2 regions of the Alteromonas sp. ABM1_013 genome follow, and region 1 is predicted to be linked to the other one. Evidence: predicted binding sites of a transcription regulator. Region 1 holds the regulator's gene; the other holds the start of a gene.

Region 1 (4,734 bases):
ACTATTGATACGTATAGAATTGCAGCCTATGAGCAACTAGCGACATACGGAAAAATTATTGGCTGTACTGTGCGAAAAGCGCAAACTAGTGAAGAACTCGCAGATTTATTGTTCCAACTTCGTCATAAGCGACTAGTATTGATTGATACAGCAGGTTTTAGTCAGCGTGATAGTCGATTAATTAAGCAAATTAAGCAGTTCGACAATGGCCAAATGCCAAAAGTTAAAAAATATTTGGTAGCGCAAGCCAATACGCAATATCCGGCTTTGCAGAGAATCATTCAAGCGTATGACGATATTGAACTAAGTGGCTGTATTTTCACAAAGTTAGATGAGTGCTACTCTTTAGGAGAGGTACTTAGTGCAGCGGTTGAATACCAACTACCGGTTAGTTATGTCACCGATGGTCAAAAAGTGCCTGAAGACATTAAGATTGCAGAAGCGAAATCTTTAGTTTCCGCTGCTGCAAAGCTTTATAAAAAGTACGGTTTGAATCATACTAGTGGTAACAACGCAATTAAAACAGCATAAGCAGTATGATTGACGATCAAGCGAGTAGCTTAAGAAAAATGAAGCAATCACGGTTAATCAAAGTAATCGCCGTCACCGGTGGTAAAGGTGGCGTCGGTAAAACAAACATTACGCTTAACACTGCTATCGCCATGGCGAAGCAGGGCAAGCGTGTAATGGTTCTTGACGCGGACCTTGGTCTTGCAAACGTAGATGTGATGCTAGGCCTGCGAGTTGAGAAAAACCTATCTCACGTACTCTCTGGCGAGTGCACGTTGGACGAGGTTTTAGTAACCGGCCCCCACGGTATTAAGATTGCGCCCGCCACATCTGGTACGCAGTCAATGGCGGAACTCTCACCCACACAGCACGCTGGCTTGATAAGAGCGTTTAGCGAGCTGCGTTCTCAAATAGACGTATTAATAGTCGACACCGCTGCTGGCATTTCAGATATGGTATTAAGCTTTTCTAAAGCCTCCCAAGATATCATGGTGGTGGTTTGCGATGAGCCAACATCACTAACTGATGCGTATGCGCTGATAAAAATCCTTAACCGTGAGCACGGTGTTTTTCGCTTTAAAGTTGTGGCCAATATGGTTCGCGATGTGCGAGAAGGTCAGGAATTATTTAGCAAATTAAGCAAAGTGACAGGGCGTTTTCTTGATGTTGCACTAGAATTAGTGGCGACGGTGCCATTTGACGAAAATATTCGCAAAGCTGTGCGTAAGCAAACAGCTATTGTTGATGCTTTTCCAGGCTCTCCTGCAGCCGTAGCGATAACCAAGCTAGCAAACAGGGCGCTTACTTGGCCTATTCCAGCGCAGCCTGGAGGTCACTTAGAATTTTTCATTGAACAATTAGTTGCAGAAAAAGCCGTAGGAAGTCAACGTTGAACAGCAAGGCAGCCGCTTATCAACAGCAAACAGATAAATCGCAGTTAGTCGAAAGACATGCGCCTCTGGTTAAGCGTATTGCGCACCATTTGATGGCGCGCCTGCCTGCGAGTGTACTTGTTGATGACCTTATCCAATCAGGCATGATTGGTTTGTTAGAGGCCGCTCGAAACTTTGATGGGTCAAAAGGCGCAAGCTTTGAAACCTTCGCAGGTATCCGCATTCGCGGTGCCATGCTGGACGAAATACGCAAAGGTGATTGGACGCCACGTTCTGTTCACCGAAATGGTCGCGCAATAACAGAAGCGATATCTCAGGTAGAAAGTGAAACTGGGCGCGACGCACGAGATTCTGATATTGCTGACAAGCTTAATGTGAGCTTGCAGGATTATCACCAGATGCTCAATGAAGTAAATGCCGGGAAGTTGGTCGGCATTGAAGATTTAGGTGTGTCGGAAGATGTGATCACTACCGAGCAAAGTCGAGGCAGTGATGCACCGTTAGAAGATTTAATGCAGGGCGCATTTCAAAAAGCGCTGGCCCATGCAATAACGACATTACCCGAGCGAGAAGCGATTGTTCTTTCACTTTACTATGATGAAGAACTAAACTTAAGAGAAATAGGCGAGGTTCTCGACGTAAGTGAGTCGAGAGTCAGTCAAATTCATAGTCAAGCCATGTTAAAACTCAAATCACGAATGAAATCGTGGCAAGCTGACGAAGAATAGAAATTAAAAACAATTAACCCCTCAGTGGAGGCTATTTTGGACAAAAGCATGAAAATTCTCGTGGTCGATGACTTTTCAACCATGAGACGTATCATCAAAAACCTACTCAAAGACTTGGGTTTTGCCAACATTCAGGAAGCGGATGACGGAAGCACTGCATTACCTATGTTACAACAAGGCGATTTCGACTTTGTTGTTACTGATTGGAACATGCCTGGTATGCAGGGTATAGATTTGCTCCGCGCGATTAGAGCCGATGACAAACTTAAGCATTTGCCAGTACTTATGGTGACCGCCGAAGCGAAGAAGGAACAGATCGTTGCCGCCGCCCAAGCGGGTGTGAATGGTTACGTCGTTAAACCTTTCACCGCGGCAACGCTTAAAGAAAAATTAGATAAAATATTCGAACGTTTAGGTTGATCCAGACGCTCACCAGATAAATGAGGTTTACTGGATGTCAACGAATGTAAACGTTCCAATATCGTTAGAAGAAGCAAAGCAGCTTGTCACTTTTCTCGAAGAAGGTGACAAGGCTTCAGCTAACGCACTACTTGAAGCCGTCTCAATGAAAGAAAACGTTGAGCTATTCGCTGAAGTAGGCAAGTTAACGCGTCAACTCCACGACGCATTAAACAACTTTCAAATAGACGACCGCATCAAAAATCTAGCTACAGACGATATCCCTGATGCCCAGTCCCGCCTTACCTACGTAATTGAAGAAACCGAAAAAGCTGCTAATACTACTATGGATGCCGTTGAGGCGAGTATGCCCATCGCTGAACTGCTATCGGAGCGGATCGAAAAGGTTATGCCAGAGTGGAAAAAGCTGATGAACCGCCAAATCGAGTTGGGTGAGTTTAAGGTTTTATGTGCAGACTTAGACGAATTGTTGGAAGACGGTTCGAATCAGTCGGCTAAACTTACACAGTTACTTACAGAAGTTTTGATGGCACAAGGTTATCAAGACTTGACTGGACAGGTTATTCGTCGCGTTATCGACTTGGTTAAAGAAGTCGAAGATAGCCTTGTAAACATGCTTACTATGTTTGGCGAACGGGACGGTGCAGAACAAACTAAACCTTCCAGCGTTAAGGCCGATAAGGTTGATGGTGTAGAGGCAGAAGGCCCAATTATTGATGCTGACAAACGAGATGACGTCGTTTCAGGTCAAGATGATGTAGATGATCTTCTGTCTAGCTTAGGTTTTTAGGGGAGCGGGTGCATGTCGTTTGATGTTGACGAGGAAATATTACAGGACTTTCTAGTTGAGGCTGGAGAGATACTTGAACAATTACAAGAACAGCTCGTTGATCTTGAGAACAATCCTGAAGACGCGGACTTGCTTAACGCAATTTTTCGCGGCTATCACACAGTAAAAGGGGGAGCGGGCTTCCTTTCTCTTACTGAGTTAGTTGAAATTTGTCACGGTGCTGAAAACGTCTTTGACGTTATGCGCAATGGCCAACGAACGCTAACGCCTGAGTTAATGGATATCATTTTGCAAGCCACTGATGTGGTAGTTGAAATGTTTGAACGAGTAAAAGCACAAGAGCCGCTAGAGCCGGCAGATGCACACCTCGTCGACCTGTTACACAAACTCAGTCGCCCAGAATCTCCAGATGAAAACATCTTCGACAATGCAAGTGCGCCTGCGGCGGAGCCAGAAGTTGTCGCGGCTGAGCCCGCGGTCGTTGCAGAAGAGCCCGAGCTAGCTATAGATGAACCAGTGCCAGCAGCGTCAGGTACCAGTGAAAATAGCGGGGGTATAGAAGAAATTACCGAAGATGAGTTTGAAGCTCTTCTTGATGAGCTTCATGGAGGTGGTGCTACAGGACAAGCTGCATCAACCAATACAGAACCCGCCAAACCGGAGCCTGCGCAAACGTCAGCACCAGCGGCGAGCACTGACAGTGATGACATTACTGATGAAGAGTTCGAAGCACTGTTAGATGATCTGCACGGAAAAGGTCAGTTTGGTGGGGACGAAAAAAGTGCTCCAGAACCAGTATCAGCAACTGCTCCGGCAAGTAGTGCCGGAGATGAAGAAATTACCGACGATGAATTTGAAGCACTGCTTGATCAGCTTCACGGCTCTGGTCAAGGTCCAACTAAACAAGGCTCTGCTCCAGCGGCCCCTGAACCTCCGGTAGACAAAGCGGCTACCGAAGCTGTTCAAAAAGCAAAGCAAGCCGCGTCGAGTGCCCCGGCTGCGCCTAAGGCGAAGCCAGAACCTAGTGCAGCGAGCCCAGCTAAAACGAGCAAAGCAGCTGCGCCAAAAGCGCCTGCCAAGAAAGATGATAAAAAAGGGGCTCCTGCTCCACCACCTGCTGAGACAACAGTACGTGTAGACACTAAGCGTTTAGACCAAATTATGAATATGGTCGGCGAACTCGTACTCGTTAGAAACCGACTGATAAGTTTGGGGATCAACAGCAACGATGAGAGCATGTCAAAGGCCATTGCTAATCTAGATGTAGTGACTGGAGACTTGCAAGGTGCGGTAATGAAAACCCGCATGCAGCCTATCAAGAAAGTGTTTGGCCGTTTTCCTCGCGTTGTACGTGACCTGGCTAGAAGCTTAAAGAAAGAAATTACCTTAGATC
Region 2 (4,734 bases), 140 kb from region 1:
TTAGAGACAGTCACTAATGTAGAGGATATTTTTCCAGCACGTCACCGAAAGGACGGACGCTATTATGCCCGTGATTTTACCCTCGAAGAGCTTCGAGCATTGCGGGTACATGAGCGTGCCAACAGTGATGGCAAACAAGTTTTTAAAAGTAGGTACCGCGGCTCCCAGGCTAATTTCAAAGTGGCCACGTTAAGTGAACACTTTGAGCTAATCAGCGAACTTAATCGCCAATTCGGCACGTCTGTAGGCGTATACCCAGAAGTAAAGTCCCCTGCTTTTCACATTGCTGAAGGTATTGATGCCAGTAAGATGGTTATCGACACATTAAAAAACTACGGGTTTGCGGGAGAAAACGGCAATAGTTACCTGCAGTGCTTTGACTTTAACGAAGTCAAACGCATTCGTGAAACCCTTGGCTATAAGGGCAAAGTAGTTATGCTGATTGGCGAGAACGATTGGGGCGAGAGCGACACCGACTACGATTGGCTGCGTACACAAGATGGCATGAAACAAGTCGCGAAGTATGCAAACGGCATAGGCCCTTGGTTAGGCCATTTAATGGATACCCAGGCTATGGCTAAAGGGAAAATCGAAGCAGCAAGCTGGGTTCAGTACGCTCACGATAATGAACTTACCATTCACCCCTATACTTATCGTCAGGATGCGCTTCCAGCGGGCATGTCTGGAGAACACATTTTAGATGTATTGCAAAAAGAAATTCGAGCTGACGGCGTTTTTACCGACCATTTAGTGCCTGTATTAACTTGGCGAGACAAAACACATTAACGCAAGTTAAACGGGTTTAATGCGCTTTAGCAAGCGCCTATGACTTGGATAGTCGTACCACTACGCGTCTGTTTTGCGCACGGCTTTCCCGCGTATCGTTTGGCGCGATATGACGTTTTTCACCATGGCCTGTAAGCTGGATCCTATCTTCAGGTACACCTAGCGTAGTGAGATAGCTTTTTACTTCATTGGCCCTTCGAATAGACAATTGCTCGTTGTTGTAACGTCCACCGTAACTGTCCGTATAACCATCGAGAAGCACAAGCTCCAATTCGCTGTCTTCTTTTAAATATTCGCCAATCATAGTTAAACGCTTTTGCGAATACTTAGTAAGTTCTGTGCTGTTGTTCTGATAAGACAATACGGTGTAGGCTATGTCATCAAAACTAAAGGGAAGCAAGTTCGACACGCACTTAACAAAGTCGCGATACACGCCCGAAAAGTTGCTTGCGTTTAATGCCACACTCACCTGGTCGTATTTGTTATACCAGTCTTGGTAGTAAATCGTGGGCCAAAAGCCTTTCTCTAACTCAGATAGCATGGTCCATGCAGCATCTTGCGGCAAGTCGCCGTTATATTGCTTGCGAATCGACATATCCGCGATGGTCTTTGGCGCCACACCCGGCATCCACTTTGGCGGAACAGAGTAGACCGCAGCCACATCGAACTTGTTTGGCAGCATGTACATATCTAATTCAAATTCCATGTTGAGCTGCTTCGATGCAGAACTAGTGAACATGGCTTCGCCGTAACCAGGGAGTTCGTGGTTAAGCGTACACTGCAGGCGCGTGTCAGAATCAATACGCCAGTTGGAGCTTTCTATGGTTGCAGAATATTGCCGCATGGCAGCATGGGACGACAGCGACCCCACCATCCCCAATAAAGCGATATATTTTAATTTCGACACCATTTCGACACCATAACGAAAGTCAGACTAACATAAATGTAGGCCTTTTATACGCCCACCAATCTCTAGCGCCATAAATTGTACCCATTCGTTTTAAGTCGCGAATTGAGTGTTTTAAAAATTCATGGTTAATATGATTATCGTCCAAAGTGTAGAAAAGTTTAACGCTTAATACCATTAACGTTTCGTACTATTAGCGCGTCCCATCTTCGCTACTTTTAAATTGAAACTGGCAACTCGAAGATATCCTTGCGATAATTCTGTTTGCTAATAAGTTTCGCAGGTAGGTTCGCATTTAAAGCGGCCAACCAGTTTCTGCAATCTAGTCTTACAAGAGTGTTTATGTCTGCCAACCCGCCCCTTCTTTCCCAGCGCTTTCGAGGTTATTTTCCCGTTGTCATCGATGTTGAAACGGCCGGATTTAATGCAGGCACTGACGCCTTACTAGAGTTAGCAGCGGTTACGGTGAAAATGGATGAAGACGGTATACTGCATCCAGACCAAACCTTTCACTACCATATAGATCCGTTCGAGGGCGCTAACCTTGAGCCTGCGGCATTAGAATTTAATGGCATTGATCCGAATTGCGCATTACGAGGTGCTATTGAGGAAAGCGAAGCCATGAAGGATTTATGTAAAGGCATTCGCAAAGCACAGAAAAATGCAGACTGTCAGCGTTCTGTTATCGTTGCTCATAACGCAACTTTTGACCAAAGCTTCGTTAATGCTGCGATTGAACGCTGCAATATAAAGCGCACGCCCTTTCATCCATTTGTTTCCTTTGATACCACCAGCCTAGCGGGCCTTGCTCTTGGTCAAACTGTGCTGGTAAAAGCATGCCGGGCGGCTGGGATATCGTTTGACCAAAATGAAGCGCATAGCGCCCTTTACGATGCACAGAAAACCACCGAGCTATTTTGCTATATGGTAAATCGCTATAAGGCCTTAGGTGGCTGGCCAGTAGAAAATCAAGAATAGTTTTTTCGATAAACGCCATAAACAAAAACAGCGCCAAAAGGCGCTGTTTTATTATCTTTGAACAGGTTAGCTTATAGTTTGTCTGCTTCTTCAGATAGGTATTTAGCTACACCTTCAGGTGATGCATCCATACCTGATTTACCTTCGGTCCAACCTGCTGGGCAAACTTCGCCATGCTCTTCGTGGAACGCTAGTGCATCAACCATGCGAAGCATTTCGTCAACATTACGACCAAGTGGAAGATCGTTTACTACCTGGTGACGTACCATACCTTCTGCATCAATTAGGAATGAACCGCGGAAAGCAACACCATCTTCAGGGTGCTCAACATCGTATGCTTGGCAGATATCGTGTTTTACGTCAGCAACAAGAGTGTATTTAACTGGACCAATACCACCTTGATTTACTGGGGTATTTCTCCACGCATTGTGTGAAAATTGAGAGTCGATTGAAACACCAATTACTTCAACACCGCGCTTTTTAAACTCGTCATAACGCTTGTCGAAAGCGATCAGCTCTGACGGGCATACAAAAGTAAAATCTAGCGGGTAGAAGAATACAACCGCTTTTTTACCATTGATTGCTTCACTTAGTGTGAAAGAATCTACGATTTCACCGCTACCAAGTACCGCTGCAGCAGTAAAATCAGGCGCAGGACGGCCAACTAATACACTCATGAGTCTCTCCATTTATATTTGGATTGTAACAATAGAAGTGATTACATTGCGTAACCACTTTGATAGAAAATTTCCTTCCCAGAAAATAGGTACGAATACGGAAATAACAATGTTAAACAATGAGTTTTTTTTACTGCTCGTACCAATAATGCTCGTCCACATAAATAATTATCTAGACATTACCCAGTCATTACCCACTCATTACCAAATTGTGATTTATTAAACTTGCCATTATCTGCTTGCCAAAACAAAGAATAACAATTATTATCATTTACAGATTCATTTGGAGTACGTTTAATGTTTGTTTGCATGTGCTATGGTGTAACAGATAAAAGCATTCGCGCGGCGGTTGAAGAAAACGGCGTGGGAAATGTACGTGAGTTACGCCAACATTTAGAGCTAGGCTCACAGTGCGGTAAGTGCATCAATATGGCGCAACAAATTATCGATCAAACTATCATTGATGAGTCGCTTTTCAAAGACGTTGGCTAATATTAAAGTCCAAGGCTATCAAGGCTAAATATCGCAGTCTTATTTCCGAACACGCTTACCCTATCTATTGATGTTAACGCTTTATTCATCTTAAAACGCTCAGTTTAGCTCCCTCACCTTTTCTTAATTGAGCTTCGTCAGTACTTTCAGCTAATTAAAGCGATACTCGACACCTGCATAGTAAAACGCGCCGTTAATACCGCCCGGAGATGTTGGTGGATAAAGGGCCCCCACTTCCCCTTTAAAGGGGTTTTCATCTGGCAACGCATCAAACAAGTTCTGCGCTCCAAAAGTAAGTTGAGTATCAGGCAAAACCTTCCAAGCGAGTTGAGCATCGAAAGTGGTTAGCGCACTGCCGTAAATATCCAAGCCTGCCGAAGCATCTAGATGATCTTCATAAAATTTACCGTAGTAGTTTAAACGCCAAGTGAAGGCCCATTCATCTTTTGACTGTTCTAAGGTAATGCTCCCTCGATGAGCAGGGAGATTGTCTTCTAACATACGTATTCGAGCCTCGGTTAAGTTGGGCAGAAGCGTTGTTTTCCCATCGCTTAACACCGGGTACAGAGATACACGCTCCACTTGCGTGTCTGTCCAGTTGTAGGCAACCAACACAGAGTTTGACCAGTCACTTAACGCAAAATTGTAGTTTACAACTAAATCGATACCCTGGGTTTTAGTATCAAAATCATTGGTAAAATACTTAGCGGAGTTATATCGGGCCGCATCAAAACGCCCTTGAGCAACAAGCGTATTAACGTCATCCTCGGTTAAAGGAATGGCCGATGTGGTACTGATACGATCGGTAAGGCGAATATTAAAATAGTCAAGGGTAGCAAAGAAGCTGTCACTTGCTTGCATAACCAAGCCCAAGCTAAAGTTTACTGATTCTTC

What was found. Region 1 encodes FliA, which starts transcription of late flagellar genes. Its sites were predicted from a motif close to CTAAAGNTNNNNNNNNNNNNGCCGATA; they were not measured.
Region 2: ACXAGK_RS03915 (flagellar protein MotY) is a predicted target of FliA. The motif match lies at 1,832-1,858, and genes of this name have one in related genera.

The regions. Positions count from the first base shown of each region.
Region 1 is NZ_JBSWXH010000001.1:778,116-782,849, forward strand. It holds gene flhF (flagellar biosynthesis protein FlhF) at 1-531, shown strand, start outside; gene ACXAGK_RS03275 (MinD/ParA family protein) at 537-1,403, shown strand; gene ACXAGK_RS03280 (RNA polymerase sigma factor FliA) at 1,400-2,131, shown strand; gene cheY (chemotaxis response regulator CheY) at 2,168-2,551, shown strand; gene ACXAGK_RS03290 (protein phosphatase CheZ) at 2,586-3,341, shown strand; gene ACXAGK_RS03295 (chemotaxis protein CheA) at 3,354-4,734, shown strand, end outside.
Region 2 is NZ_JBSWXH010000001.1:921,291-926,024, reverse strand. It holds gene glpQ (glycerophosphodiester phosphodiesterase) at 1-786, shown strand, start outside; gene ACXAGK_RS03915 (flagellar protein MotY) at 824-1,696, opposite strand; gene rnt (ribonuclease T) at 2,036-2,671, shown strand; gene ACXAGK_RS03905 (peroxiredoxin C) at 2,743-3,348, opposite strand; gene ACXAGK_RS03900 (bacterioferritin-associated ferredoxin) at 3,646-3,840, shown strand; gene ACXAGK_RS03895 (TonB-dependent receptor domain-containing protein) at 3,991-4,734, opposite strand, start outside.